DNA from 2 places in the Exiguobacterium sp. s183 genome. Region 2 is predicted to be linked to the other one. Evidence: a T-box and tRNA genes for the amino acid it is inferred to sense, from the RefSeq annotation. Region 2 holds a T-box; the other holds one or more tRNA genes.

Region 1 (19,775 bases), on a different contig from region 2:
TGAGATGAAACGGTTTGAAGAGAAGCAAAGTTTCGATATTCGAGAAAACCTCGAGTTTCGTTCGGCGCTCGTCCAAGGACTTCGTCAAGAGACGGACTTGGCCCGGGTCGAGATCATTCGAATCATTTCTAACTTGAAAGACGATGAGGCGTTTGAAGCGCTCGCGCTGACGAACGCCGTGACGGAGAACGAGACGGTCCGTGCGTTTGCGGAAATGTGTCGTGCCGACCTTTGTCAGCAATCGTTCCAAGGAGACGCTCGTGTCAAACGCGCGTTTGATGCCCTTGTCCTTGCCGAATCACATGTTTCGGAAGCGGAACGGATGAGCTTAGAAGGTGATTTTTATGAACGATTTGCTACGCTTCTGTTATCGGACGAAGCATTCATGGACGTAACGGCATCGGCCGCTGCGCTCGTCTGGATGTTTTATACGAAACGAGACGCCTTGATTCTCGAGGACTGTGCGAACGCCTTCCATCTCCCGGTCGACACGTTGACGGAGACGGTTCGTTCGTTCAAACGGACACTCGAACAAGCATAAAGATAGACGATACCCATACAGGTTTCTTATACTAAAGGCAATCAATATTTTGCAGAGGTGGAATCAACATGACAGAAGAAAAAATTTATGACGTCATTATCATCGGTGCCGGCCCTGCCGGAATGACCGCTGCGCTATATGCTTCACGTGCGAACCTTTCAACACTTATGATCGAACGCGGAATTCCTGGTGGTCAGATGGCCAACACGGAAGACATCGAGAACTACCCAGGATACGACAGCATTCTCGGTCCTGACTTGTCTCAAAAAATGTTCGACCATTCGAAAGCGTTCGGTGCGGAGTATGCGTATGGGGACGTACAAAGCATCTCGGATGAAACAGAATACAAAATCGTGCATGCGCACAACCGCGACTATAAAGCGCGTGCCATCATCCTCGCCTCTGGTGCTCAGTATAAGAAAATCGGTGTACCGGGTGAAGAAGAACTCGGCGGCCGTGGCGTATCGTACTGTGCGGTATGTGACGGAGCATTCTTCAAAGGAAAAGATCTCTTCGTCATCGGTGGTGGCGACTCAGCCGTTGAAGAAGGTGTCTTCTTGACACGTTTCGCGAACAAGGTGACGATCGTTCACCGTCGAGATGAGCTCCGCGCTCAAAAGATTCTTCAAAAACGTGCGTTCGACAATGAGAAAATTGATTTCATTTGGAACCACACATTGAAAGAAATCACAGAGAAAGACGGTAAAGTCGGTGGCGCTCGTCTCGTCAGCACGGTTGACGGTACAGAGACAGACCATGAAATCGACGGCGTCTTCATCTATATCGGCATGAACCCGATCACTGGATTCGTCCAAGACCTCGGGATCACGAACGAGCAAGGCTATATCGTCACGAACGAGGCGATGGAAACGAAGATTCCTGGAATCTTTGCTGCCGGTGACGTTCGTGACAAAACGCTCCGCCAAGTCGTCACGGCGACGAACGACGGATCGATTGCCGCTCAGAACGCTCAGCACTTCATCGAGGGGCTCCTCGAATCGTTGCAAGAACAAAACGCATGATTCAAGAAGGTAGGACTGCGGGGAACCGCGGTCCTTCTCTTTTTTTCGGACGTTCGTTATACTAGATGGAGAGAGCTACACACACGGCTCGGTTGTCAATTTTAAGGGGGCGTCAGCGAGATGGAAGATTTTAAAGGATTAGAAGAATTGATCATCATCAGCGGAATGAGCGGGGCTGGGAAGTCGGTCGCGATGAATAGTTTCGAGGATCTCGGCTATTTCTGTGTCGATAACTTGCCACCGGTTCTTTTGCCACAATTGATTGATGTCATCAGCTCGGTCCGACCGAAAATCGCGGTCGCCATTGATACACGTACGAGAGATTTTATCGATAGCCTGTTCATCGTCATCGACGATTTAGAAAAGAAGAACGTACACCCACATCTTTTGTACTTAGAGACGCGTGACGATGTGCTCGTTCGTCGCTACAAAGAGACGCGACGCTCACATCCGCTCGCACCAGAGGACGCGCCACTCGTCGGCATCCAGATGGAGCGCGAACTGTTGGAAGGGTTCCGCGACCGTGCCCATACGCTTTATGACACGAGTGATTTGAAGCCGCAGATGCTGAAGGACCGCATCTTGCAACAGTTCAACGAGGAACGCATCCCGTTCACGGTCAACTTTATGTCGTTCGGATTCAAACACGGGGTCCCACTCGATGTGGATTTACTGTTCGATGTCCGCTTTATCACGAACCCGTTCTATATCCCTGAGCTTCGGCCGCTCACGGGTCAGACGACGGAAGTGCAAGACTATGTCATGTCACACCCGGAAGCGCGGGCGTTTTATAAGAAGTTGATCGATATGCTCGAATTCCTGCTTCCACAATATAAGCGGGAAGGGAAGACACAGATTGTCGTGGCGTTCGGTTGTACGGGTGGGAAACACCGCTCGATCACGTTCGCCGAGAAAGTGTCGGAGCATTTCGCGGAGCGCTACAACGTGAAGACGGTCCACCGTGACCTTGCCCACGCGACGAAGGAGAAATGATATGAGACGAGATCGGAAAGTAGTGGCCATCGGTGGGGGGACAGGTTTGTCCACCCTCGTCCGAGGCTTGAAGCATTATCCGCTCGACATCACCGCTATCGTCACGGTCGGGGACGACGGAGGCAGCTCAGGACGCCTTCGTGACGAATTTCATATGTTGCCCCCGGGCGACATCCGAAATGTCATCTTGGCCCTGTCAGAAGTCGAGCCGTTGATGGATAAAATCTTACAGTATCGTTTCGACACGGGGTATGGCCTAGAAGGTCACTCGCTCGGGAACTTGATGCTGACGGCGGCGACACATATTTGTGAAGGCTCGTTCGTCAAAGCGATTGACGTCATGTCGCAGCTCTTGAACGCACAAGGGAAAGTGTTGCCGGTGACGGAGACGCTCATGACGCTCGCGGCGGAGTTTGAGGATGGGACGATCGTCAAAGGCGAATCGAAGATCCCACTCCATCAGCAGCCAATCAAACGCCTGTTTTTACTCGAAGAAGGCATCAAGCCGGCCCCAGGGGTCGTGGAAGCGATCGAGTCGGCAGATGTCATCGTGCTCGGTCCCGGGAGTCTCTATACGAGCATCATCCCGAACCTACTCATCCCAGACGTGCGAGAAGCCATCGTCCGTTCACAAGTCCCGGTCGTCTATATTTGTAACGTCATGACACAACCGGGCGAGACGAAGGGCTATGACGCCATGAAACATTTAAAATCCATCGAAGCTTATCTCGGGAAGGCGTCGATTGATACGATTGTCGTCAATAACGAGCCAATCGATGAAGAATATTTAGAGCGTTACCTCGAGGACGGATCGGAAGAGGTCCGCTTCGACCGGAAGAAACTCCGAAACTATGGAACGAACGTCCTTGCGGGAGATATCGTCGATTACAATCGGGATTATATCCGTCACGACTCCGACGCTATCGCTGGACTCGTCATGCAACGGGTGCTTCGAATCAAGAAGCCGCGCTCGTTCCAACAGTTAGAATTGAAATAAGAATCGTTTGAAAGACAGAAAGGAGGGGGACTCGATGAGCTTTGCATCAGATGTGAAGAAAGAACTGACACAACTTGAAGTGAATGACGCCGAGGCGAAAGCGGAATTGTCGGCACTCGTTCGGATGAACGGGGTCATCTCGCTCGCCCTAGGACGAGGCATGACGCTCGACGTCTCGACCGAAAACGCCTCAATCGCCCGTCGGATGTATTCGTTGATGAAACGTCTCTACGACCATCCATTAGATTTGTTCGTACGGAAGAAAATGCGTCTGAAAAAGAATAACGTCTATATCGTCCGGGTGTCACAGCACGCGGAGACGATGCTTCGTGACCTCGAGATTCTCGGGGAACATTATGAGATGATCCGAACACTGAACTCGGATATGACACGTGACGAGAACTTGGCACGCGCCTACTTGCGTGGGGCTTTCCTCGCTGGAGGATCCATCAACCATCCGAAGACGTCGTCGTATCACCTCGAAGTCTACAGCTTATATGAAAACCATAACCAGGCGCTACGCGATTTGGCGAATCGGTTTGATTTGAATGCGAAGACGCTCGAACGGAAAAAAGGGCACATTCTCTATATGAAGGAGAGCGAGAAAATATCCGACTTCCTCAAGTTGATTGGTGCGACACGCGGAATGCTCGAATTTGAGGATGCACGCATCATCAAGGACATGCGCAACTCCGTCAACCGTCTCGTCAACTGTGAGACGGCCAACTTGAACAAGACGGTCGGGGCGGCGTTACGCCAAGTGGAGAACATCAAGTTCTTGGAGCGGACGGTCGGACTCGATGTCTTGCCGAAAAAACTCCGGGAAATCGCCGAACTGCGTGTCACGCATCAAGACGTCTCGTTACAAGAACTCGGGGAGATGCTCGAGTCAGGACCGATCTCGAAGTCTGGAATTAACCATCGACTTCGTAAAATTGACCAAATTGCCGAGCGTGTGCGGAGTGGCGACGAGATCGCCTCATCGTGACGCGGTTGCACCAAAACCATTCTTCCTATATAATAAGCAACTGGAATAGGTTTACTGAATAGGAATTAAAGGAGCTTCATCACTATGTCGAATGAAAAGAAAAGATTATCGCTCACGATTGACGCTAAGCTCGACCAAGTCATCACGGAGCGCGCAAAAGAAATCGGAATTCCGAAGAGTGCACTCGTCACGTTCGCAACAAGCCTTCTCTTGAACCAGCTTCGTGCAGAAGAGTTGTTGAACGGAGATAAGAACGCGATCTACGAAGTGATTCGTAAAGACTATGAATTGCTCACGAGCGTGAAAAATCTAGATACGAAATAATAAGGTTGACTTCGGTCAGCCTTTTTTAGTTGCATCTCACTCTGAAATTTGGAATAGTGGTGGTAATGAATTTGAACGGAGGTCGATCGAATGGGTCAAATCTTACTCATCCTATTGCTACAACTTATCTACGTCCCGGTGCTCACGCTCCGGACAATCATGCTCGTGAAAGGGAAGACCGTCATCGCGGGTTTGTTCGGGACGCTTGAGACACTCATCTACATCTTCGCACTCGGAATCGTATTCCAAGATTTGACGACGCTCGGTATGATCGTGTACGCGGTCGGATTCGGACTCGGGATTTTACTCGGTGGCTATGTTGAACGTAAACTCGCCATCGGCTACAACATGATCCAAGTCCACACGAAAGAATATCCGGCAGAGCTCATTCAACAGATGCGCGACAATGGTTACGGGGTGACGCATTACCAAGGACAAGGGCGAGACGGTGTCCGTTATCGTCTGGACGTTTTGGCAGCCCGTACACGGATGAAAGAATTGCGTGAACTCGTCGAGAAGCATGAACCGAAGGCGTTTCTCGTCGCATTCGACCCGATCGACTTCAAAGGCGGCTATATGATGAAAGGACTGCGTCGTCCGAAATGACGCACAAGACTCACGGAAGTGGGTCTTTTTTTGTTGGAGTAGGGATTTTACTGCACGACAGGGAATGAGTGAGGAAAGGAGATGAGACCGTGAAGCGTAATCGACATTTTTGGATTGTATTGATTGGGTTACTTGTCGGTGTGGGGGTGATTTATGTCGCCGTGTCTTGGTTCGGTGAGGGGGAGGACCCCGTCAAACCGCCGCTCCCGACGGTTCGTGTCGGTTCGGTGACGGCGGAAGTGGAGCAATCGACGTATTGTTGGGAAGCCGGCAGTCGTGCGACGTGCGCCGACTATGGCTTGCCAGAAGCGGATGACCTGCAACTCATCACGGTCAAACCGGGTGATGCGATTGACGTCGTCTACCATGCCGACCCGATGGAATCGAGTTTCTTTCAGATTGAGGACGGAGAGCTCGTCCCGGCTGAACCGGTCGTGCCGGACGAACCCGGGATTTATCTATTCAAAATCGGCGGGGAATGGGCGCAAGGGGATAGCCGATACGTATTCGGTGTCAGCGTGCCTGAAAACTAATGGTTGACCTGCCTCTTAGGGACGGCTGTACAGTGAAGATAGGAGGTGGGAACACAGTGATTCCGATTGGAAGAGTTTCGCATGTGACCGGATTGTCGGTCAAAGCCATCAAATTTTACGAAGGGCGCGGGTTGATTCGACCGACACGATCGGGCAACCAGTATCGGATGTACGGGATGGAAGAGATTCGACGCTTGAGTGAAATTAAACGATTACGTCAAATCGGGCTCAGTTTAGAGCAGATTCAATCAGGTCAGTCGACTGATACGCTACTTGAAACACGGTTATGTGAAGTCAGGAAAGAAATCGAACAGCTTTGCCAAATCGAGAGACAGATTCGGTCGATGCAGTCAGGAGGGGATGACATGAACATTCGATACGAAACATTACGTGAACCGATTACAGTCTATGGATATGGGAGTACGTTAGAAGAAATCCCGAAGGTTTGGGCCAGACTCCAACCAGAATTGACGACAGATGAGTCATACGGCGTCTGCCTCCCACAAGAGAACGGCTATGTGGCTGGCATGACGAAGCCTGTGAGTGGGGAAGGATCGCGACAAGTCGAACTGACCGAAGGGAACTATATCGTCGCGACGGTCGAAGGGGGGATCCCGATGATTCCTACAACGTACGAACAACTGTTGAACGTTCCAGACGTGACGCTTCGCGATGCGGTCGACTTTGAACGTTACATTCACGGTCAAGGTGGAGCGGACGACATGATTGAAGTCTGGATGCCAATCGAATAGAAAAAGACGTTTCCCGATTGATCGGGAAACGTCTTTTGTATGATTAGCGTGTCATGACTTTGTCGATGAGACCGTAGTCTTTCGCTTGGTCAGCTGCCATGAAGTAGTCACGCTCTGTGTCGCGCTCGATGACTTCAAGTGGCTGTCCAGTGTTCTCTGCCATGATTTGGTTCAATTTCTCACGCATTTTGATGATGCGTTCTGCGTGAATCTTAATGTCTGACGCTTGGCCTTGTGTGCCGCCGAGCGGTTGGTGAATCATGATTTCTGCGTTCGGAAGTGCGAAGCGTTTTCCTTTTTCACCGGCTTGGAGCAAGAAGGCACCCATCGATGCAGCCATTCCGATACAAATCGTCGACACGTTCGGCTTGATGAAGTTCATCGTGTCGTAAATCGCCATGCCCGCTGTGATCGAACCACCTGGGCTGTTGATGTAGAGCGAGATGTCCTTTTCTGGATCCTCAGCTGCGAGGAAGAGAAGCTGTGCGACGATTGAGTTCGCGACGTTGTCGTCAATCGCACTTCCGAGAAGGATGATACGGTCTTTGAGCAAGCGTGAGTAGATGTCGTACGCGCGCTCCCCACGGCCTGTCTGTTCGATAACTGTTGGAATTAACATTGAATCTGCCTCCTTTATGTAGGTTGTAAGTTCATCATACCTGTATAGTCAATGTTGGTCAAACGATAGTCATCGTTTTTCACCTATTCCACGATTTTCGCGTCCTGAAACGAAAAAGAGGCCAGGCAATCTGCCTGACCTCTACATCTGATACACCCGGAGAGATTCGAACTCCCGACACCTGGCACCGGAAACCAGTGCTCTATCCCCTGAGCTACGGGTGCATGTGTGTGACACGAATTTATTATACATTTGTTTTATTGAAAAAGCAATCCTGTTCATTATCCTTTTTTGAGCGCAAGCGGAGCGGGTTCGTTACAATAGAGAAGAGGGGGGAGAACGATGCAACGGCAAGAACAAAAACAGGTACAACAGCAACAGATGACGCAAGACCTTGTGCAACGGCTACCGGTGCTCGAGGCGGACCGTCTGGCGCTCTCGTTTCGTCTCGCACGTCTGGCGCGCCATAATCCAAACATTCATATCGGGAGCGGGGATCTCGGATGGGTAGCGGATGCGGCGAGCGCGTTCGAAGAGAAGCTGTTCACCCAGATTCGAGAAGGAAGCGGCAGCGACTCGGAGAAAGAGCTGAGACGGCAACTCGTCTTGTTGCTCGACCATCGAGGATTATTGCCGGATACGAATGAGGTGTTGGCGGAGCGGTTCGGTGTCGACGTGACTCAAATCGAACAGGCGAGACAGGCACTCTTATTTCTTGAACCGACGGGAATCGGGGCGAGAACGGAACGAGAGTGTCAGTACCGCCATGCAATTGAACATGAGGACCCACGCGTCGTCGATGTATTTGATGCGATTGAGAGTGGCGTGAGCCAAAAACAGATGGCGAGCGTGCTCGCGATTTCAGATGAAGAGCTCGCCCGTTTAGAGCGAATTGTCGCGACACTACCAAAACGTCCATTATTATATGAAGAAACGGGGCACGTGTTCCCCGAAGTCGAAGTACGTTACGAAGATGGAGAGCTTGTCACGACGTGGCTCAGCCCGGAACTTGACGCGACGAAAGTCGGCAATGACCGCGAGGCGAAATGGTGGATGACGTCCCTTGCGATGCGGAACGAGACGTTACGTGAGATATGGGCTATCATCGCGTCACGTCAGACCGAGTGGCTGAAAGGAGAACTTGTCCTCAATCCGCTGACCCGTCGGACCGTCGCACAACAAATCGGCAAGCACGAATCGACGGTCGGACGTGCCATTCAAGGGAAGTTCGCGAAGACTGAAGGCGGGATCATGGAATGGAAACACTTTTTCGTAAGGTCGACGAGTCATGGACATTCACCGTTTATGATCAAGCGGACGCTCGCAGAACTGATTCAACGAGAGAAGACCCCGCAAAGTGATCAGGCACTGGCGGACGAACTCGCCCGATACGGCTATCCAGTGACGAGACGGACCGTGACGAATTATCGGGAAGAACTCGGATTCGGCAACTCGCGAGAACGCGAGCGCCAGTTATGGAAGGGATGACGAAAATGAAACTAACTTTATATAAACGTGACAATTGTTCGCTCTGTGACGAGGCGCTTGTCATGCTCGAATGGCTACAGGAGGATTATCCGATCGAACTCGAACAGATTGATATTACGGGAGATGAGGATCTCGAGGCAAAGTACCTCTTTGAAATCCCCGTTCTCATACATGAAGGAGAAGTCATCAGTCAAGGGCGATATGATGACAACAAAGTTGAAGATTTTGTTAAGTATACGCTTACATCGAAAAAAAACGTTTGAAGGGGTTGCCAGACGGAAAAGTGATTGATAAGATGAACTCGTAGCGGTGGGACGCAAATAAAAAAGTGGGACAAAAATTGTCCACACTGAAAGTCGAGGGGGTAAGAGCATGATCCAGCAACTGATTCACGTTCAGAAGCAAATTGTCCCTGACCTGCTCGATACGCTCCGACATCGTTACGATATCTTACACTATGTCCGCTTGATGCAGCCGATTGGCCGCAGGACACTCGCAACGAGTTTGGGACTGACCGAACGGGTACTCAGACGAGAAGTCGACTTTTTGAAAGACCAAGGTCTTCTTTACGTCGCTACTCAAGGAATTTCCCTCAGTGAGACGGGACGAAACGTCTTACGGGACTTGCACGAGATCATGGGAGAACTTCTCGGGATCTCAGAAGTGGCAAGAGAGCTCGAAGAGAAATTAGGGGTTCGCCAAGTCGTCATCGTACCGGGTGATTCAGATGAGACATTCTGGGTCCAACGCGATATCGGACGGGCAGCGGTCACGCAGTTAAAAGCGCGGCTCGCACCGGATGATAACGTGATTGCGGTAACAGGTGGAACGACAATGGCATCGGTTGCGGCGATGATGTCGCCCGATAAAAAAGAACGCCCAATGCATTTTGTGCCCGCACGCGGAGGTCTTGGAGAAACGCTTGAACTTCAAGCGAATACCGTCTGTTCACGCATGGCGGACCGGGCCCACGCAGACTATCATCTTCTACATATTCCGGATGAGGTGTCACAAGAGACATTCGACCGGATGGTGGAGGAACCTAGTATTAAAAATGTACTGGAAATGATTAGAGCGGCGCGAATTGTGGTACATGGAATTGGTGAGGCAGAAACGATGGCAAAACGCCGTCACGCATCACCGGAGCATTTGCGGATGATTGAACGGCATGACGCCGTCGCCGAAGCATTCGGATATTATTTCAATGCGGAAGGTGAGATCGTCCATCGCGTCAAGACGGTCGGGATCCAACTCGAAGAGCTGGATGACATGGATACCGTCATCGCGGTTGCCGGAGGAAAATCGAAGGCACAGGCGATCGCCGCTTATGCGAAACACACGTCGAACATCATCCTCGTCACAGACGAAGGTGCGGCGAAAGAATTATTAACTTGTTATTAAAGAGTTGACCCCCCGTTGGCTCTTCAATAAATAGCTTCTACCCTAAGGAGGAAATTAACATGGCAGTAAAAGTTGGTATTAACGGATTTGGACGTATCGGTCGTTTGGCATTCCGCGAGATCATCAAAAACGAAGGAATCGAAGTTGTTGCAATCAACGACTTGACAGACACGAAGATGCTTGCGCACCTTCTCAAGTATGACACGACTCAAGGTCGTTTCGACGGAGAAGTTGAAGTACACGACGATCACTTCCTCGTAAACGGAGAGAAAGTTATCACGCTCGCTAACCGTAACCCTGAAGAACTTCCATGGGGAGACCTCGGTGTAGACATCGTTCTCGAATGTACTGGATTCTTCACTTCTAAAGAAAAAGCTGAGCTTCACTTGAAAGCTGGCGCGAAGAAAGTTGTTATCTCGGCTCCTGCTACAGGTGACATGAAGACTGTTGTTTACAACACAAACCACGACATCCTCGATGGTACTGAAACAGTCATCTCAGGTGCTTCTTGTACAACAAACTGCTTGGCTCCAATGGCTAAAGTACTTCAAGACCAGTTCGGAATCGTTGAAGGTCTCATGACGACAATCCACGCTTACACTGGCGACCAAAACACGCTTGACGCTCCACACCCGAAAGGTGACTTCCGTCGTGCGCGTGCAGCTGCAGCGAACATCGTTCCTAACACAACAGGAGCTGCTAAAGCAATCGGTCTCGTAATCCCTGAACTTCAAGGAAAACTTGACGGTGCTGCACAACGTGTACCAGTTGCTACAGGTTCACTCACTGAGCTCGTAACTGTACTCGACAAGCAAGTATCTGTTGACGAAGTAAACGCAGCGATGAAAGCAGCAGCAAACGAGTCATTCGGTTACACTGAAGACGAAATCGTTTCTTCTGACATCGTTGGAATCACATACGGTTCACTCTTCGATGCGACTCAAACAAAAGTTATGACAGTTGGCGACAAGCAACTCGTTAAAACAGTTTCTTGGTACGACAACGAAATGTCTTACACTGCACAATTGGTTCGCACAGTTAAGCACTTCGCTAACATCGCGAAGTAATTTCGTGAACTAAATAGAATCAAATAGGAGCGGAAACAAGAGATTGTTCTCCGCTCTATTTATGAAATGACACGCACGACATATGGAGGCGAAAGTTATGAACAAACAGTCTATTCGTGACATCGATGTAAAAGGGAAACGCGTCTTTTGCCGCGTTGACTTCAACGTTCCACTCAAAGATGGCGTCATCCAAGACGAAACTCGGATCCAAGCCGCACTTCCAACGATCAAGCACTTGCTTGACGGTGGTGCGAAACTCGTCCTTGCGAGCCACCTCGGCCGTCCGAAAGGCGAGAAGAACCCTGAGTTCTCACTTGCTCCAGTAGCGAAGCGTCTCGCTGAGCTCCTCGGAAAAGATGTGCCGCTCGTCGAAGAAGCATACGGACCGGTCGCAGAAGAAGCGGTCGCTAAACTCTCTGAAGGCGATGTCGTCGTTTTAGAGAACGTTCGTTTCTACCCAGGTGAAACGAAAAACGACCCTGAACTTGCAAAAGGATTCGCAGCACTTGCTGACGTATACGTCAATGACGCGTTCGGCGCGGCTCACCGTGCACACGCTTCAACTGAAGGGATTGCACACCACGTGGACACAGCCGTTGCTGGTCTCTTGATGGAAAAAGAACTTGAAGTTCTCGGTAAAGCTCTTTCTAACCCAGACCGTCCGTTCACGGCGATTATCGGCGGGTCGAAAGTAGCGGACAAGATCGGGGTCATCGACCACCTTCTTGACATCGTTGACACACTCATCATCGGTGGCGGACTCTCGTACACGTTCTCGAAAGCACTCGGGCACGAAGTCGGAACGTCACTCCTTGAAGAGGATAAGCTTGACCTCGCTCGTCAATTCATGAAGAAAGCAGAAGACAAAGGTGTGAAATTCTTAATGCCAATCGACTGCGTCATCACGAAAGAATTCGGCGAAGAAACGTATGTCGGCCCAGTCGATATCGACTCGATCCCAGCGGATCACATGAGTCTTGATATCGGACCGAAGACAGTCGAACTTTACGCGGATGCGATTCGCGAATCGAAACTTGTCGTATGGAACGGACCGATGGGCGTATTCGAACTCGATAAATACGCAAACGGAACGAAAGGTGTCGCTCAAGCACTTGCGGATAGCGATGCATATTCAATCATCGGTGGTGGCGACTCAGCCGCTGCAGCAGCCAAGTTTGGTCTTGCTGACAAGATGAGTCACATTTCAACTGGTGGTGGCGCGTCACTCGAATTCATGGAAGGCAAGAAACTTCCAGGTGTCGAGGCGCTTAACGACAAGTAATTTAGAGGAGGGTTATCGATGCGTAAACCGATTATTGCAGGTAACTGGAAAATGAACAAAACACTCTCGGAAGCTGTCGCTTTCGTAGAGGAAGTTAAAAACAACATTCCGTCTACTGACAAAGTAGATGCAGCGATTGGTGCTCCGGCACTTTTCCTCGCACCGATGGTAGAAGCAGCTAAAGGGTCAAACTTGAAGCTCGGTGCACAAAACATGTACGACAAAGATAGCGGTGCATACACTGGCGAAATCAGCCCAGCTATGGTCGCTGACCTCGGCGTGACTTACGTCATCCTCGGTCACTCAGAACGTCGCGAGTACTTCGGCGAATCAGATGCGTTCATCAACAGCAAAACGAAAAAAGCGTTCGAACACGGTCTTACGCCAATCGTTTGTGTCGGTGAAACACTTGAAGAGCGCGAAGGCGACAAGTTCGAAGAAGTCATCAAAACACAAGTCGAAGGCGGTCTCGCTGACCTCTCTGCTGACCAAGTCAAACAACTCGTCATCGCGTACGAGCCAGTTTGGGCAATCGGTACAGGTAAATCAGCAGACGAAGCTGACGCACAAAGCTCTTGTAAGTATGTTCGCGACGTGGTGAAAGGTCTTTACGGTGAAGACGTAGCGGCTGCAGTACGCATCCAATACGGTGGATCTGTCAAACCTGAGAACATCAAAGAGTACATGGCACAAGAAGATATCGACGGCGCACTCGTCGGCGGTGCTTCACTTGAAGCCGCTTCGTTCCTCAAATTGTTGGAGGCGATTTAAATGGCTAGACCAGTCGCACTCATCATCTTAGATGGTTTCGGGATGCGTGACGAATCGTTCGGTAACGCGGTCATGGCTGCGGACAAACCGAACTTCGATCGCTACTGGGAGCAGTATCCACATACGCTCTTAAACGCAAAAGGCGAGTACGTCGGTCTTCCAGAAGGACAGATGGGGAACTCGGAAGTCGGTCACTTGAATATCGGTGCCGGTCGAGTCGTCTATCAGTCACTTTCACGCGTCAACAACGCAATCAAAGACCGTTCGCTTTTTGATCGTCAAGCGATGAACCATTTGGCAGGACATGTGAAGAAACATGACTCGAGCCTTCATATCATGGGTCTCGTGTCAGATGGCGGGATTCACTCGCACATCAAACACATGTTTGCCATCGTTGAGTTCGCAAAACTCCACGGCATCGAAAAAGTGTACATTCACGCTTTCACGGACGGCCGTGACTGTGATCCGAAGTCAGGTGCTGGTTTCCTCAAGGAAACTGAAGAAAAGCTCGCTGAACTCGGTGTCGGTCAAGTCGCTAGCGTGTCTGGTCGCTACTATGCCATGGACCGCGACAACCGTTGGGAGCGCGTCGAGAAAGTATACGACGTCCTCGTAAACGGAAAAGGTGAAGTCGGTACGGACCCAGTCGAGGTTCTCAAGAAGTCGTATGAGAACGACTTGACGGATGAGTTCGTCTTACCGACAGTCATCGAAAAAGATGGCAAGCCGGTCGCAACAATTCAAGACAACGATGCCATCATGTTCTTCAACTTCCGTCCGGACCGGGCGATCCAGTTGTCGAAAGTATTCAAAGAGAAAGCTGGATTCGAAGGCTTTAAACTCTCTGAAAACCATCCTGAGAACCTTCTTCTCGTCTCGATGACGAAGTACTCAGATGATATCGACACGGACATCGTCTTCCCACCGGAAGATTTGAAAAACACACTCGGGGAGACACTCTCTGCGCAAGGATATAAACAGCTCCGTGCCGCAGAAACAGAGAAGTACCCACACGTCACGTTCTTCTTGAATGGACAAAAAGAACAGCCATTCGAAGGCGAGGATCGTCTCCTCGTACCTTCACCGAAAGTCGCGACATACGACTTGCAACCAGAAATGAGTGCGTACGAACTCACAGACGGCTTGCTCGAGCGTATCGAGTCGGATGAGTATGATGCATACATCATCAACTTCGCGAACCCGGATATGGTTGGTCACTCAGGTAAGCTTGAGCCGACGAAGAAAGCGATCGAAGCAGTCGATGAATGCCTCGGTAAAGTAGTGGACGCATTACTTGCTAAAGGTGGCGCGGCCATCATCACAGCAGACCACGGGAACGCAGACATCGTCACGAACCCGGACGGCTCGCCGATGACGGCGCATACGACGGAACCTGTTCCATGTATCATCACAAAAGAGGGAGTCGAACTGAAACCAGTTCTCGAAGGCGCACTTTGCGACCTCGCCCCAACGCTTCTCGACCTTCTAGGTGGAGAGCAACCAGCTGAAATGACTGGTTCATCAATCGTTACAAAATCATAAAACTATTTTTCATACGAAAAGGAGCGATTTTTCATGTCAATGATTACAGAAATTTACGCACGCGAGATTTTAGATTCACGCGGTAACCCATCAGTAGAAGTAGAAGTCTTCACAGAAGACGGCGGTTTCGGCCGTGCCCTCGTCCCATCAGGCGCATCAACAGGTGAGCACGAAGCAGTTGAGCTTCGCGATGGCGACAAGTCACGTTACCTCGGTAAAGGTGTCTTGAAAGCAGTTGCAAACGTAAACGATACGATTGCACCAGAACTCATCGGCTACGATGTTTTCGACCAAAACGCAATCGATGCGAAAATGATCGAACTCGACGGTACGCCAAACAAAGCTAAACTTGGTGCAAACGCAATTCTCGGTGTGTCAATGGCAGCAGCTCATGCAGCAGCAGATGAGCTTGGTCTCCCACTTTACACATACCTCGGTGGATTCAACGCGAAGACACTTCCAACACCAATGATGAACATCATCAACGGTGGTTCGCACGCGGACAACAACGTGGACTTCCAAGAGTTCATGATCATGCCTGTTGGCGCGCCAACATTCCGTGAAGCGCTCCGTATGGGTGCTGAAGTATTCCACGCCCTCAAATCAGTTCTTTCTGGTATGGGTCTTAACACAGCTGTTGGTGACGAAGGTGGTTTCGCACCAAACTTGAAATCGAACGAAGAAGCGATCACAGTTATCCTTGAAGCGATCGAAAAAGCTGGTTACAAACCAGGCGAAGACGTCTACCTTGCAATGGACGTTGCATCTTCTGAGTTCTACGACAAGTCAACTGGTAAATACGAACTCGCTGGCGAAGGTAAGTCACTCACAACTGCTGAGCTTGTAGACTTCTACGCTGAGCTCGTTGACAAGTATCCAATCCTCTCAATCGAAGATGGTTGTGACGAAAACGACTGGGATGGCCACAAGCTTCTCACAGACAAAATCGGACACAAAGTTCAACTCGTTGGGGATGACCTCTTCGTAACGAACACATCTAAACTTGCTGAAGGTATCGAAAAAGGAATCGCAAACTCGATCCTCATCAAAGTTAACCAAATCGGTACGCTCACAGAAACATTCGACGCGATCGAAATGGCTAAAAAAGCTGGTTACACAGCAGTTGTCTCACACCGTTCTGGTGAAACAGAAGACGCGACAATCGCGGACATCGCTGTTGCGACAAACGCTGGACAAATCAAAACTGGTTCACTTTCACGTACAGATCGTATCGCGAAATACAACCAACTTCTCCGCATCGAAGACATGCTCGGCGATGTAGCGAAATACGACGGCATCAAGTCGTTCTACAACCTCAAAAAATAATTGATTGTTTCAGGCTCGCCAAATGGCGGGCCTGTTTTTTTGTGGATTAAGTTGGCGTTTGCTCGAAGATGGGGCGACTAATTAGTCGTAACCCCGTCTTTGCGGCACCGATGCTTTCTGCAGGCAATCCACGGAGCCTCCTCGCGCTTATGCGCTTGCGGGGTCTCCGCGAGATTGCTTTCCTGCAAGAGTCACGGTACCGCTTCAACGGGTGCGAACGTTTTGTGTCTGAACTCCTCGTCATCGACACCCTGTGTTGCTGTATACTGAACGTGATTGATGAAGAATAGGGGGGATTGGATGGACCAAGCGAATGAACAAGAAAAAAGATTGAGTGGCGGGAACGTGTCGACTGTCCATAAAAAGGGGAATTATGTCTATCGCACTCAAAAGGAAGGCAGCGAGCGTATTCATCGATGGTTACGTCACTTGGAGGCAAAGCAACTTTCCGGAGTGCCGCGTTTTATTGGAATCGATGATCGAGGGAGAGAAGTGTTAACTTACTTGGAAGGAGAAACCGCAGACTATCCGTTGAAGTCTTACATGTGGTCCGATGAGGCGATTCAAGATGTTGCACGACTAATGAGACGTCTGCATGATGCGTCGACAGATTTTGAGTGGTCGTCAGATTGGGCACCGATTGACAACACGCCTCAACCGCTAGAGGTCATTTGCCATAATGACTTTGCCGTCTACAATACGATTTTTCATGAGGGGAAAGTATCGGGGATCATCGACTTTGATTTGGCTGCACCAGGTCCGAGAGCTTGGGATATCGTCTACGCACTATACACGTTCGTTCCGCTTAGTCGCCGGCATCAAGCTGAATCGGGAGAGGTCATCTATTACGATGCGATTCGAGATGATGAGTCGTATCAAGAGCGTGTTTCATTATTCTTAAAGGCATATGGTTGGGACAACCCTAAGGAAGACTGGTTTGAGATGTTACAGCTACGTATCGAGGCACTCTGTCTGTTGATGAAGCGGAAAGCCGCTGAAGGGGATATCGCCTTCCAAAAGATGATGGATGAGGGGCACTACAATCATTATCAAGAAGAACTTCGTTTTATTCAAACGCATGGCCAGAAGTGGTTCTGAAACGATGTAGGAAGGGAATAGATTACTGAAGCATGAATGGGGAGGCGTTTCTCATGATGATGCTAGGAATTCTTCTCGTCATCGGTCTGATCGCATTTGGGGTATGGTATTATCTAAAAACGAAGCGTGACGACGATTGGTCATGACTCTTTTGTCATGACCTCTATTTTGTGTCAGAACACACAAGTATTGGGTATACTCATTACATAATGAGTAAAGGAGCCAATGCTAATGACACGAGTACGTAAAGCGATCATCCCAGCCGCCGGTCTCGGCACACGCTTCCTACCAGCCACGAAAGCCATGCCAAAAGAGATGTTGCCGATCGTCAACAAACCGACGATTCAGTTCATCGTCGAGGAAGCCGTCGCTTCAGGAATCGAAGACATCATCATCGTCACGGGCAAGAACAAGCGCGCCATCGAGGATCATTTTGACCGTGCGCTCGAGTTGGAACAAAACTTGGAGTCAAAAGGGAAGACCCGCTTACTCGAATCGGTCCGACACTCCTCGAACTTGGCGAACATTCACTACATACGCCAACAGGAGCCAAAAGGTCTCGGTCATGCGATTTGGTGTGCTCGGAAATTCATTGGGGACGAACCGTTCGCGGTTTTACTCGGGGACGATATCATTGAATCCGACGTGCCGGCGACGAAACAATTGATTGACCAATATGAGGCGCATGAACGCTCGATCATTGGTGTGCAGCGTGTCCCGTATGAAATGACGAACCGATATGGTATAATTGACCCGCTTGCCGTTGAAGGGAAGCTTATCCCGGTGCGGACGTTCGTCGAGAAACCGCCCGTCGGTGAGGCCCCATCGAACTTTGCCATCCTTGGTCGCTATGTGCTGACACCGGACGTCTTTGAGGCGTTGTCAGGACAAGAAGCAGGGGCAGGAGGCGAGATTCAATTGACGGATGCGATCGCACGCTTGAATGAAGCGCAGACGGTCTTTGCTTACGAATTTGATGGTCGACGCTATGACGTCGGGGAGCCGATTGGATTCGTCGAGACGATGATTTGCCACGCGCTCAGCGATCCTGATTTAAAAGATGACGTCCATGCATTGTTAAAACGGCTCGTGGACGAACTTGATCAACAGTAAGGTGTGTTATTTTTGAAAACAATGCTCATGGTGTGTCAAAACTATTATCCGGAGATCGGCAGCGCCGGTAACCGGATGCAAAATATTACGCATTTGATGAAGCAGCGTGGGTATGAAGTCGAGGTCATCACGGCCGCTCCTTCGTACCCGAGCTTTGATATGTATCAGGATGACCGTTTCTGGAATGACCGGGAGCTGAACGACCAACCGTTCATCAAACGACTCATCACGAAGAAGCGGAAACATACGTCCAATATGGTCAGCCGTCTCTTCTTGTTCCTTGAACAGATGGTGAAAGGAATCGGGTCCGTCCGTCAGTTAAAATTGAAGCCAGACGTCGTATTTGCGACGACCCCTTCTTTTTTTATGGCGTTTGTCGGGGTATATGCGAAACGCAAGTATCGTGTCCCCCTCATTTTAGACGTTCGTGACCTTTGGCCGGAATCGGTGAAAGGGGTCGGCGTGTTCAAGCGCGACTGGGTGCTCACGCCGGCATTTTGGCTCGAGAAGCGACTGTATCGTGCAGCTGACGAGGTCATCATCAACTCGGAAGGCTTCCGTAGCTATCTGCGTCAACGCGGTGTCCCGAACGAGAAAATCCACTACATGCCGAACTCGATTCGGGAGTCGGAACGAGCGCTTGAGCGGACGATCCCGCCGGACGACCGGATGGAGATTCTATATGCCGGAAACATGGGTCTCGCGCAAGACGTCTCGCTCTTACTCGAACTCGCCGAACGGTTCCGTGACGAACCGCGGATTCACTTCAAGCTGATCGGCTACGGATATCGGAAAGAAGAGTTGAAGCAGACGATCAAGGAGCGTGGTTTCCAAAACTTCTTGTTCCTTGAAGCGATGCCACGGACGGAGGCGTTCCAGGCGATTAAAAATGCGGACGTCGCCTTTGTCAGCCTGATCGAGCAAGAAGTGTTCGATACGGTCATCCCGGGGAAACTCATCGACTATATGGCGGTCGGCAAACCGATTGTCGCAGCAGTGTCAGGCCATGCGGCGAATGTCATTGAAGCGGCCGAAGTCGGATTCGTCTCTCGGAGACGGGATATCGATGAGATCGAACGGATCCTCCGCAAGCTCCTCGACCGACCGGACCTTCGGGAGGCGCTCGGGGCGAACGGGATACGTTACGTCAAAGAGAATTTATGTTGGGAAGAGAATATCGACGTGTTAGATCAAGTCGTACAACAGTTAGTGATGGAGGAAAGACAATGAAGTCAGTATGTATGTTTGTATGGAACCATTTTACGAATGATGCGCGCGTCCTTCGCGAATGCTCGGCACTCGCCGAGGCAGG
Region 2 (12,106 bases):
AAAAAAAACGTACCCATATAGACAAATAGCCACGCGATGGCAAAAGGTATATGTGTCCACCTCCATCCTCCAACCGTTCCTCCAAGAACGAACGGTAAAATGAGCATCGACCATGCTCCATGTTGTGTTGGAATCATCCATTTCATCACACTTCACTCCTTCATTCATCAGTGTAATGGATGGTGATAGCATACGCTGTGAGATTTGCCACAAATAACGAAAAAGAAAAATAGGTAGCCTCAGCCACCTATTTCATCACATTGCCTGTTTCTTACGTTTCACATAGTTTGTCGCGTACACAACGCCAATGACAGATAACGTTAAGATTGCAAAACTATTCATTAACGTCTTGAACGTATACAATCCTTCAATGTTATTTATCACCATCAATGCCATTAGCAACACGAGAATACTAAAGTTTATGAGATTTCGATTTTTCATAAGATGCACCTCTCATTTCTAATCATCCTTTATGATATCATCTCCAGTGAATAAAAAGTTATTTTTTGTATGTTTTAACCAAATCTATCATTTATACTAAGTTTACAAATTGTTCAGTGAGGTGAACGTTGATCATGTCTTTACTACCACAAGACCGAAAAGGCCGATTCATTTTTAAAGGCATCCTTGGCATGAGTTTCATTCTGCTCTTCATCGGTCGAAGCGAAGTCCCTCTACCGATTCACGCAACAACTTCTTTTGTTCCATTCGAGATTCACACTCCTACGCACCTCCCTTTTGTCGCTGAGACCGAATATGCACATCTGGTCAGCCTAGGGCGGGTCGAACTCGTCTATGAAAATGAAGAGGAGTCTATGAGCATATGGTCGACTACGGAACTCGGATGGCACCATGTCGAAGAGTGGGAACGGTACGCACAAACCGTTCAAGGTTCGCCTGTCTACCTCAATGAGTCCGATGAACTCACTATTCTCAGCTGGCAACGAGATGGCGTCGAATACGCAATCGACTACCGCGGACATCAACTTTCGAAGCAGGATTTGTTTGACGTCGCGGCTTCGATGAACTAAAAAAACGATCTCACGCGAGATCGTTTTTTGGTGCAAGCTTAGGTTTGATAACCGCTGGTGCAGGTTGTTCGACCACATCGACTATCAACATCTTTGTGACGACACGACCCGCGATCGATACCGCGACGAGCGTATACAATGCGTTCGATAATGGTAAATAAATGAGTGAAATCCCAAGGACGATCACATCAAAGATAATTAAAATCGTACCGACCGACACGCCTGTCCATTTCGATAATCCGAGGGCGAATAAGTCGTCGCCACCGGTCGCTCCGCCTGACTTCAAGACGAGACCGAGACCATATCCGGTCACAATCCCACTTGCGATGGCAGCGAATAGCGTCGCTGGCCATACTTGAATATCAAACGTGAGCAAATCGAGACGGTCCCACATCGCATAACTGAGCGAAAGGGACGAAGCGGCTAGCACCGCCTGTCCGACAAAACGCCATCCTTTCCACCACAATGCAATGATAAAAAATGGGATGTCGAGCACGATCATCGAGATCGCCGGGTCGATATCAAATAAATAGCGACCGAGTAGCGATAACCCGACGAATCCACCTTCCGCCAAACCAAACTGTTCATTCAAATAATAATAACCGAACGCCATGATCAGCGTTCCGAGCACTATGGTAGCAACTCGTTTCATTCCGATTGTCCTCCCCGTTCTTGACGGAGAGGAGGATCCTCAGTCGTAGCTGCGGTTCCATCTGTTCCATCTCCGATCTTCCGTTTGTTGATTGATACACGTCATGGTGATCATTCAACGCTAGAAGTCCGGAAGTTGGAACAGAGGCCACGTCCTCTCGGTATCCATAAAGACCTTCCTTTCTCAAATTGCGCGTAATCTTGTACGTAGTTTACCACACATTTTGATTCAGTTCATGAATTTTACCTTTAGTGCATGTTACGTTTCGGTAAATCTTTCTTACCGAACCACCACCAATTCCAATCCCCAAACAGTTTCATAAGGGATGGAACGAGCAGGATCCGGATGATGGTCGCATCGATAAAGATGGCGAGGGCGATCCCGACACCGAGCTGTTTAATCGGGCTGACACCCGTAAAGGCAAACGCACCGGTCACGACAATCATGATGATGGCAGCCGAGGTAATGATCTTACTCGTTTTCGCCAGTCCCATCTCTGTCGCATAGTCGTTGTCACCTGTCTCTCGGTAGTATTCCTCGATTCGTGAAACGAGAAACACCTCATAGTCCATCGACAATCCGAAGACGAGTGAGAAGATGAAGACCGGTGTCAAAATACTGATGGTCTCCGCGTCATATACATAACCGGATTCGAAGATGATGACAAGTAAGCCGAACGTTGCTCCGAGACCGAGTACATTCATGAGAATGGCTTTGATTGGAATCAAGATGGATCGGAATGCCCACATGAGGATGAAGAACGTCGCCAAAATGACGGTGATCACTGCATATGGGATGCTGTCGTAAATCTCATCATAAATCTCTTCGTTAAAAGCAGCCGGTCCACCGACCTCAAATCCTTGATCTCGCCAATCGCGGACAAATGCCTGTGCTTCCTTGTCACTCGGTGGTACATCGAAACTCACGTTGACGAGGGCAAGATCAGTATTTCCATCAAGCGTGACGAGCCGTTCAAGCGGAGCGAGTTGTTCCGGGGCCGCTTCCACGAGTTGCGTGAACACTTCAGGCGTCAAACCGGACGTCGTCAAAAAGGTCGAGACATTATCGACAATCCCTACTTCGTTTAACTCGTCTGTGAGCGTTGTCAGTTCTTCTAAAATCATCGGGTCCGTCAAATCATTCGCTTCGAACAAAATGACCGCATCGGTTGAGTTTTCTCCGAACACTTCGTCAAATCGCTCAAGTGCCGCCCGTGATTCATACGAAGTCGGGAGCGCATCTGCGTCCGGAATGTTCAGCTCTAAGTCACGGACGAACCAAAGGCTCGGTAGCAGTAACAATAACGCAACGAGCGTCATCGTCACAGGTCGCTTCATGACGAAGCGGGCAAGCTTTTGCCAGCGTTTTTCTGACTTCGTTTCGTCAGACTTGATGATCCGCCCTTTATTCAAAGCGTCCCCTACTAAGTAAAGAGATGACGGCAAGAGTGTCAGTGCGGACAACACAGCCCCCGCGACGGCAATGAGCGCACCGAGTGCGACTGCCTGGAAGACATCGACCTGGATAAAGAGTAGACCGGCTAACCCGACAAAGACACATAATCCAGAAAAGAGAATCGAACGTCCTGCCGTCGCCACCGTTCGGACGATAGCTTCTTCTCTCGACTGCCCACGCGTCAACTCTTCGCGATACCGATTGACGAGGAGCAATGAGAAATCAATCCCGAGCGCAATGGCAATCATCGCCACGGCGTTCAAGACGAATATGGATAATTCCATGTTTTGCGCAAAAAAGAATAGAGACCCTGCCGCTACGATGAACGTGATGAGTCCGACGAGCAACGGCATGAGTGCCGCGAGCGGCGTTCCAAAAACAAGTAACAATACGACGAGAGCAACCGGAATCCCGATCAACTCTGCTCGAATCAAGTCATTTTTCGATGCCTCGTTCAAGTCGTCTGCAAATACCGGTTCCCCAGTCAACCGCACTTCTGTATCTGTGTCTGTGATCAGGGCGTCACGAACCGCCTCAATCGAAGATTCGGCTGCTTCATAGTCTTCAAATTCAAGCACAAAGTACGAGACGTCGCCTGAACGAGCATCTGGATTCTCTGACGGCGTAATGACACCATCAATCGACCGAATTGCTTCGAACCGTTGCTGTTGTTCGTCCATGACCGTTTCTATTTCTCCGCCTTCAAACAAGACGATCATCGAGGCACCGGCACGGTCGAACCGTTCATTCAACGTATCTTCTACTTGTTGGAATCGCCCGTCTTGAATCGCGAAGCCGTTTCCTCTCAACTCACCCGGGAGCTGCAGTCCAAAATAGACCGACCCTGCGAGTAAAATCGTCCAAATGAGTAGTACTCCATATCGAAAGCGAACCAATTGCCTACCTAACCATTCCATCCTCGTCACTCCTCCCTGTCTAACCATCTACTTCCCGTTTCTCTCTTCATTCATCATCACTTCACAAAAAATTCCTGAACCTGTTTCGGGTTCAGGATTCTTGTCGTTCAAAGACTTGAAGCCAACTATGGCAAAATCGTGGTGGTGCGGATAGAACAACGAGTCGATCTCCTTGGTCATCTAACAGCATGACCTTCAGCAATTGGTTGTCCGCGCACACCGTCGAACAAAACAGTTCTTCTTCTCGACGAAACAGTTGGAACGCTTCGGTCGAAGTGATTGCCGTCGTTTCACCGACTTGATCGAGGATGACCGTATCACGGTCCCCTTCATACGGAATACGCCAGTGCTCATTCGTTTTCACATTCTCCACTAAAAAGTGATGCGTGTTTTCATCAAATAAGGTCACACATGTTTCAGGTGTGAATCGTTCAAAATCATACGTCCCTTGATATGCCAGCTCGATGATGTTCCCAAAGAGCGGAACTTCTTCGTAGCGACTATATCGAAACGTATGATCGTGGAGATTCAAAGCCACGACATCCGATTCGGCTGAATATAAGAAGATGTCATCGCCTTGCCAATAGTGCAAATTGCTAAACCAGTCACCGTTAAAACGTTGTGGAATCGCATGCGTCTCCATCTGTCCTTTTTGTAAATCAATGACTCCGTAAAGTCCTTTTTCTCGGAACCATGCCACGGCACGCGTCGCATTCGGTTCCACATATAGGGCGCACGGTGTCCAAGCCCAGTCAATCTCCCAGCGAATTTGGGACGACTCGTCAAAGAACAAAAATCCGGTTTGCGCCAAGTACAACATCCAACCTTCACCGACACGTTCTAACCATTCGATCGTTTGATGAAATTGAAAGTCTGCTGTTTGTTTGTACATTTGATCACTTCCTAATTTCAGCTTAGCAACGACCGAAGCGAAATTCGATTTTGAATGTGTTCGTTCAACACATTTTCGATTTTCCTGTATACTGTCGGTATAGATGAATGGTTCAGAAAGGAGTATACCGATGCGCCCATTACAATTATCACCAGAGACCGCGGTTGAGCTTGCGAAAAAGTTGAACGTCCCGCTCGAAGAATTGATGCATATGCCAAAGCATATTCTCGTTCAAAAAATGATGCAACTCGAGGCATCTCAAACAGAGGAAGACACACCAAAGGAGACGGATTAACGTCTCCTTTTTGGTTACTGTTCTTTACGTTTTCGTTTTTTCGATACGTACCAGAGACCACCGAGCACGGCGAGTGCAGCACCTCCGGCAACAGCGTATTTGCTGTAGTCCGGACGACGCTCCGTCACCACGAGTGTCGATAGTGGTGCGACTGTCAGATGACGGTCTTCAATTTGACGCGGCGCCGTCAGATTGACGGTATGGTCTTCCACGTTTACTTCAAACTTACCGGACGGAAGTTTAATCTCGACCGCTTCCTCTAACGCGTTATGATACACGACATGTCGTTCTACATACCCTTCGACGTGGCGGCTCAACTCGAATGCGATCACGCCTTCTTCTTCATCGAAGAAACGTAAGTGTTTTCGAATCTGTTCCGTGTTCTCGAGTCGGAAGAGCGGATACTGTTTCCGCAGGCGCAAGAGACCTTTCACATATTCCACACTCGGCGCTTCTTGTTCTGCACGTGTCCAGTCGACACGGTTGACGACCTCACCTGAGTTAAAGCTGTTCTCGTCTCCATCCTTTGTCCGGAAGAACTCTTGCCCACTATGGAGGAACGGAATCCCTTGTCCGAGAAGTACGATGGATGTCGCCAAACGATGACGGCGACGGCGTGTCGTCTCATCATCTTCCGGATTCGTCACGGACAACTTGTCCCAAAGCGTCAAGTTATCGTGACATTCGACATAGTTGACGACCTGGTTCGGTTCATCGGCAAAACTTTGGCTCGTAATCCCGCCAGCGATTCCTCGTTTCACGTCAGCCGTCATGTCTGTGTTGCCGCTCACCCAGCCTGGTAAGTCCTCGATGAACACGTCTCCACGGACACCGTCTCGAATCCCATCATTAAATTGCGCGATTCGTGGCATCTTATGCGCATTGTGTTGATTCGCTTTTTTACGGACCGGGAGTGGCGTATCTAAATCCCAACCTTCTCCGATGACCAGAATGGATGGGTCGACGCGATCAAGCGCCTTCCGAATTTGATTCATCGTCTTCACATCATGTAATCCCATCAAGTCGAAACGGAATCCGTCAATCATGAATTCCTTCGCCCAATATGTGACACACTCGACCATGAGCTTACGCATCATCGCGCGTTCAGATGCCGTGTCATTCCCACATGCCGAACCGTCTGCGAGTGTTCCGTCCTCATTTAGTCGATAGTAATAATCAGGAACGAATTGACCGAGCGGTGTCGTCAACGCATCGTACGTATGGTTGAAGACGACGTCCATGATGACACGGATGCCTCGATCGTGGAGGGCTTGAATCATCGCTTTCAGTTCAATGATTCGCGTCGCCGGATCGTCTGCTGACGAGGCGTATGATCCTTCGACCGCAAAGTAATGCACCGGATCATATCCCCAGTTATAGTTATCTTCGCTCTCGCGTGATTCGTTCACCGACCCGTAGTCAAAGAATGGCATCAATTGAAGATGTGTGATACCGAGCGATGTGATGTAATCGAGTCCAGTCGGGTAACCGCTCGTGGTCGTCGTTCCCGTCTCGGTCATCCCCAAGAACTTCCCACGATGTGTGGCCCCGCTCTCCGGATGACTCGTCAAATCACGTACGTGCGCTTCATAGATGACCGCTTCTTGTGAAGAATTGAATAGCGGACGTTCTTTGATCCAATGGTCCGGGTTCAAGGATGCCGGGTCAAGCAGACATCCACGCTTCCCATTCACTCCGACGACTTTTGCATAAGGATCGAGTGATTCTACTTTCTTCCCATCAATCATTGCTTCAAATACATAAAATTGACCTTCGAACAAGGCGCGGTCGAGTTCAATGACCCACGTCCCCTTCTCAGCCGGTTCGAGTTCGAGTCGATCAAACTTGCGGGCACGGGCTGTGCGATATAACTTGACCGACATCTGTTCCGCTACCGGAGACCAGACACGTAGTCGAATCTGTTCCCCTTTAAACGTCACCCCAAGGTCTTTCCCGTGATAGGCAACGTGATCTAAGTCTGCTTGTGTGTGTTGATCCATTGTACGTTCCATCTCTTCACTCCTTCACTGCTTCAAATCTGCTATCATTATAACAAAACCACACAAAGGATGGATGAAACATGGCAAAAGACAATTCTTTCGATATCGTGTCCGAAATGAATCTTGAAGAAGTGAAAAACGCAATCCAAATCGCGGAGAAGGAAATTTTGAACCGTTATGACTTTAAAGGGTCAAAAAGTGAGATGTCGCTCGACAACGGCGACCTCGTCCTTATCTCGGATGACGACTATAAACTTGAGCAGTTGAAAGACGTCTTAATCACGAAGTTGATCAAGCGCGGCGTTCCGACAAAAAACCTCGACTATCAAAAAGTAGAGAACGCACTCGGCGGCACGGTTCGTCAACGTGTGAAATTGAAGAGTGGCATCGACAAAGATGACGCGAAAAAAATCAACAACGCCATCAAAGAATCAAAACTTAAAGTCAAATCGCAAATTCAAGACGATCAAATCCGGGTGACCGGAAAATCGCGTGACGACCTTCAAGCTGTCATGCAGCTCGTTCGTGAGCTCGAGTTGTCTGTCGATGCCCAATTCACGAACTTCCGATGAAACTCGCGATCATCAGTGACCCACACGGTTCGTTTGATGATTTGAAGGCGGTTCTCGATGACGTCCGGCGGGAAACCGAGCATATTCTCTGTCTTGGCGACCTATATGAATGCCACATCGGGAAAAAACGACGTCACGAGCGCTTTCATCATGTGGAAGACGTCGTGACGTATGACCCGAACTATGAAGCATTGTTGACGTTCCCAAGTCTACGCGGTAATCAAGAGGAGCGAATCGACGAGGTACTCGTCATCGACCATCCCGTGAAAACACGGATTTCTTTATTGCCGGAACAGACGACTCTTGGCGAAGCACGCTTTTTACATGGGCATCAAGTCAAATGGAACGAAGACTGGGAACCGATTGTTGAGAAAGGGAAATATCCACTCGTTTTCATTGGACATAGTCATATTGCCGGGATTTATCGGAAAGGGATATCCCTGCCGTGGGAAATCGGGACCCCGTTCCATTTGAAGAAAAAGCGATATGTCATCAACGTCGGTGCCGTCATCTTCGATCGGGAATGGTGTCTCTATGACACGGAAGCCCGAACGGTGACCCGTATGAAAGTGTGAGCATAGGAAAAGGACCTCATTTTTTTGAGGTCCTTTCGTCTGTCTTACATTTCTTCTGGAGCTTCGACACCGAGTAAACGGAGTCCTTCCGTCAATACGAGTGTCACTGCCTTCACGAGTGCGAGACGCGATTGTTTGCCTGCATCTTCTTCTAAGACACGGACATGACCGTAATACTTGTTGAACGCTTGCGCGAGGTCAAGTACATAACGGCTGATGATAGATGGTTCGCGACGTTCATGTGCACGCGTGATGACGTGTGGGAACGCGTTGAGCATCGTGACGACACCCCATGAGTAGTCATCGTCTGCACCAGTGAACGGTGAACCATCGTAGTTCCCTTTACGGAGGAGTGAGTTCGCACGAGCATTCGTGTATTGGACGTAAGGTCCTGTCTCTCCTTCAAACTTGAGCATGCTGTCGAGATCGAATTCGATGTTGTTGATGCGTTCGTTCTTCAAGTCGTGGAAGACGACCGCTCCGACACCGACCATGCGTGCGACGTCTTCTGCGTTCGCAAGGTCTGGGTTCTTCTGCGCGATGTTCGCTTGTGCTTTTTCAATCGCTTCTTTCAACACTTCCTCAAGAAGAACGATGCGCCCTTTACGTGTCGACATCTTCTTCCCTTCTTGCAAGATCAAGCCGAACGGTACGTGATGCATGCCATCGACGAAGTCGTAGCCGAGCTTACGAAGAACCGAGAAGAGTTGTTTGAAGTGAAGCGCCTGTTCGCCACCGACGACATAGTTTGCTTGCACGAAGTTGTATGTCTCGTAGCGATAGATCGCTGCTGCCAAGTCGCGTGTCGCGTACAATGTCGCGCCATCTTTCTTCTTGATTAGGCATGGTGGCAAGTTCTCTTCCTCGAGCGAGACGACCATGGCGCCCTCACTTTCGACTAAGAGATTTTTTTCTTCGAGCATCTCGACGACGCGTCCCATCTTATCATTGTAGAACGCCTCACCATTGAAGCTCTCGAATTTCACACCGAGGAGGTCGTATACTTTTTGGAACTCCTTGAGTGACTCGTCACGGAACCATTGCCAAAGCTCTGTCGCTTCCGCATCGCCGTCTTCAAGCTTCTTGAACCACGCGCGACCTTCGTCTTCAAGTTCTAGTTGTGTCTTCGCTTCTTCATGGAAATGAACATATAATTTCAAGAGTTCTGCGATTGGATTGGCGCGTACCGCTTCCTCATCGCCCCACTTCTTGTAGGCGACCATCAATTTCCCAAACTGAGTGCCCCAGTCACCGAGGTGGTTGACACCGACGACGTCATATCCGTTTTTACGTGCGATTTGGTTGATCGCATTCCCGATCACCGTCGAACGTAGGTGACCCATCGAGAACGGCTTCGCAATGTTTGGTGACGAGAAGTCCGTCACAATCGTTTCGTTGCGCGTTGCGTATGTCGCGTACTCTGACTTTTCATCGAGCACCGTATTGATGATTTCTTGTGACACGACGTCACGGCTCAAGAAGACGTTGACGTAAGGTCCTGCTGCCTCGACTTTTGTGAACAGTTCATCGTTCAAGTCATTCGCGATGTCTGTAGCGATCATGACAGGTGCCTTACGGTAGGCTTTCGCCAATTGGAAACATGGGAACGCGAGGTCACCGTGCGCCTCGTGTTTTGGCTTCTCAATCAATGCTTCAATCTGGTCAATCGTGAGCTCGTCTCCGATGACACGTGATAACGCTTCTGCGTACTTGCGTTCATAACTCATTTGTATGTCCTCCTTCTTCGTATCACAACTCATAAAAAAAACGCCCTTTGCATAGATGCAAAGAGACGGGAATTCCCGCGGTACCACTCTTCTTGCCTGCATGACGCAGACCGCTTTATGGTGATAACGGTTCCCTCCGGCTATGCCTACTCTCGTTTCGGATAGCATCTCAAAAGTGCGTTTCGCGACGTTTGTCAGCCTAGGCTCTCACCAATCCCCAGGTCGCTTTGTTGACTAAACCATCGTTACTCTCTTTTTCATCGACATTCGTCTATGCGGTTGAAAAGCAATTTCATTATAGAGGATATTCCGTGTATACTCAATGCTAGAATTCAAGCATCATGGAAGAGAAGCAGGACTCACACGAAATCGTGACGAATCTTTACTATTAGATCTTGAAATGTCCCATGCTAGGAGGGAACACATGAACCACTTTCGTAAGATGTCCGTGCTCGGTTGGAGTATATGGAGTGCCCTGTTCATCTTCACCATCGCATTATTTGCATTGGATATCCTACACGCCCCAACAATCGATTCGTTGTCGTTTATTTTAATTTCGTTGCTTGTCATCATTTTTCAACTCGACTCGATCGAAGTCAAAGGTGTGTACTTCACATTTTCTGAAAGTATCGTCTTAATTTTATTTTTATTCTTTGGATTTGAAACAGCACTCATCGTCAACCAAATCGGATTGTTCGTCTTTCAATTCGCCAATTTGAAACCGAAAGTCGCCATCCGTCGCTTCCGCTTCACGTATCCGTGGAATGCTATTACGGCATACTTAGAGATTGTCATCCCAGCAGCGGTTTATCTTGCCCTCGGTGGGGAGACCGGTCTCGACTTTTATTCGCAAGATTCGTTCGTGCCGCTTGCTGGACTGTTCCTTGCCATCTTTTTAAACACGGTGTTCCAAAAATATCAGGTGAAATGGTGGTTCCGCGTCGACATCGCATTGAGCGACTTTATGAAGATTGCCTTCTATACGTACGTCGTCAGTTTGATTTTCATCTTAGCGGCAGCGTTTTTCCGAGAGACCAACTTACTCGTCGTCAGTAGCATCGCCGCTGCGTTGACATTCTTTATTAAACGTCTCCTCATTCAAAAAGAGCGACAAGATGCATTCAAATCTTTGATTGAGCAATACGATGAAGCGAAAGAGGCCGTTTCCTTGTCACAGAGCGAGGCGCAAGCCATCGAAGTATTTTTAAGTCAATGCGAACAGCTGAATCATTATGATGAAGGGTATGTCGAGTTTAAATTGTTTGAACGCACCCTCTACTTTGATTTGAAGACGCGACAACCCATCGATCGCCCCATCGTCTTCACCTTGCTTGAGATGAGTCAGCCAATCGAGCAAGTCCTCGACTATGAAATGCGCTTTGAATGGGATACTTCCCTTTCTGATGCTTTCCACGACGATTACCACAGCTTCGTTTCTGTTCGTTCGGAGGAAATCGAAGAGATTCGTACATGGATTGTCATGACGGGAGAACCTGTATACGGTTATCCAAAGATTATTCAGCACGAAATCATCAAATTGTTAAAATCGTTCAACCGAACCATTAGCCGTTGTCACGAACGGGACCGCCTCTATACCGAGAGTCGGACGGACAGCTTAACGCTTCTTGCTAATGCGCGTGCATTTTATGAATATGGCATTCAACAAATATCCGATATGTCGGTATATCCGATATCGGTCGCCATGCTCGATATTGATTTTTTCAAAAAGATTAACGATACGTATGGTCATCAGGTCGGGGACCATGTCTTACAAGAGTTCGGACGACGAATCCGTCAGGTGCTTCGCCCGGATGATTTTGCGGCACGCTATGGTGGCGAAGAATTTATTTTATTGCTCAATCATTGTGATATGCACCAAGCGATTGAAATCACGGAGCGGATTCGCCATCAAATCGAAGCGAAACCGTTTCTTGTCGACCACCATGAGATTTCTGTCACCGCGTCTATCGGGGTCGATACAATCGAAGCG

Evidence for each region. A T-box is a leader RNA that pairs with one kind of tRNA and senses whether it is charged. The one in region 2 lies ahead of argS (arginine--tRNA ligase), so its partner is inferred to be a tRNA-Arg.
Region 1: it encodes a tRNA-Arg, which carries the amino acid that the T-box ahead of argS (arginine--tRNA ligase) is inferred to sense. The anticodon was not compared.

What each region holds. Positions count from the first base shown of each region.
Region 1 covers NZ_JACSKN010000006.1:54,162-73,936, reverse strand. Annotated here, with positions in the region: gene KNP62_RS13280 (tetratricopeptide repeat protein) at 1-541, shown strand, start outside; gene trxB (thioredoxin-disulfide reductase) at 610-1,563, shown strand; gene rapZ (RNase adapter RapZ) at 1,684-2,556, shown strand; gene KNP62_RS13265 (gluconeogenesis factor YvcK family protein) at 2,558-3,553, shown strand; gene whiA (DNA-binding protein WhiA) at 3,588-4,541, shown strand; gene KNP62_RS13255 (CopG family transcriptional regulator) at 4,626-4,865, shown strand; gene KNP62_RS13250 (DUF2179 domain-containing protein) at 4,956-5,471, shown strand; gene KNP62_RS13245 (hypothetical protein) at 5,561-6,004, shown strand; gene KNP62_RS13240 (MerR family transcriptional regulator) at 6,061-6,756, shown strand; gene clpP (ATP-dependent Clp endopeptidase proteolytic subunit ClpP) at 6,800-7,375, opposite strand; tRNA gene KNP62_RS13230 (tRNA-Arg) at 7,527-7,599, opposite strand; gene KNP62_RS13225 (RNA polymerase factor sigma-54) at 7,718-8,863, shown strand; gene KNP62_RS13220 (glutaredoxin family protein) at 8,869-9,126, shown strand; gene KNP62_RS13215 (sugar-binding transcriptional regulator) at 9,236-10,264, shown strand; gene gap (type I glyceraldehyde-3-phosphate dehydrogenase) at 10,324-11,331, shown strand; gene KNP62_RS13205 (phosphoglycerate kinase) at 11,429-12,613, shown strand; gene tpiA (triose-phosphate isomerase) at 12,632-13,384, shown strand; gene gpmI (2,3-bisphosphoglycerate-independent phosphoglycerate mutase) at 13,385-14,926, shown strand; gene eno (phosphopyruvate hydratase) at 14,960-16,252, shown strand; gene KNP62_RS13185 (hypothetical protein) at 16,321-16,542, shown strand; gene KNP62_RS13180 (phosphotransferase enzyme family protein) at 16,553-17,350, shown strand; gene galU (UTP--glucose-1-phosphate uridylyltransferase GalU) at 17,582-18,463, shown strand; gene KNP62_RS13170 (glycosyltransferase family 4 protein) at 18,485-19,693, shown strand; gene KNP62_RS13165 (glycosyltransferase) at 19,690-19,775, shown strand, end outside.
Region 2 covers NZ_JACSKN010000004.1:279,249-291,354, reverse strand. Annotated here, with positions in the region: gene KNP62_RS11640 (YwiC-like family protein) at 1-146, opposite strand, end outside; gene KNP62_RS11635 (hypothetical protein) at 256-441, opposite strand; gene KNP62_RS11630 (hypothetical protein) at 576-1,031, shown strand; gene KNP62_RS11625 (YitT family protein) at 1,042-1,683, opposite strand; gene KNP62_RS11620 (MMPL family transporter) at 1,932-4,055, opposite strand; gene KNP62_RS11615 (hypothetical protein) at 4,147-4,947, opposite strand; gene KNP62_RS11610 (YycC family protein) at 5,078-5,242, shown strand; gene pulA (type I pullulanase) at 5,257-7,254, opposite strand; gene KNP62_RS11600 (YajQ family cyclic di-GMP-binding protein) at 7,323-7,814, shown strand; gene KNP62_RS11595 (metallophosphoesterase family protein) at 7,811-8,389, shown strand; gene argS (arginine--tRNA ligase) at 8,434-10,116, opposite strand; T-box leader at 10,175-10,386, opposite strand; gene KNP62_RS11585 (GGDEF domain-containing protein) at 10,541-12,106, shown strand, end outside.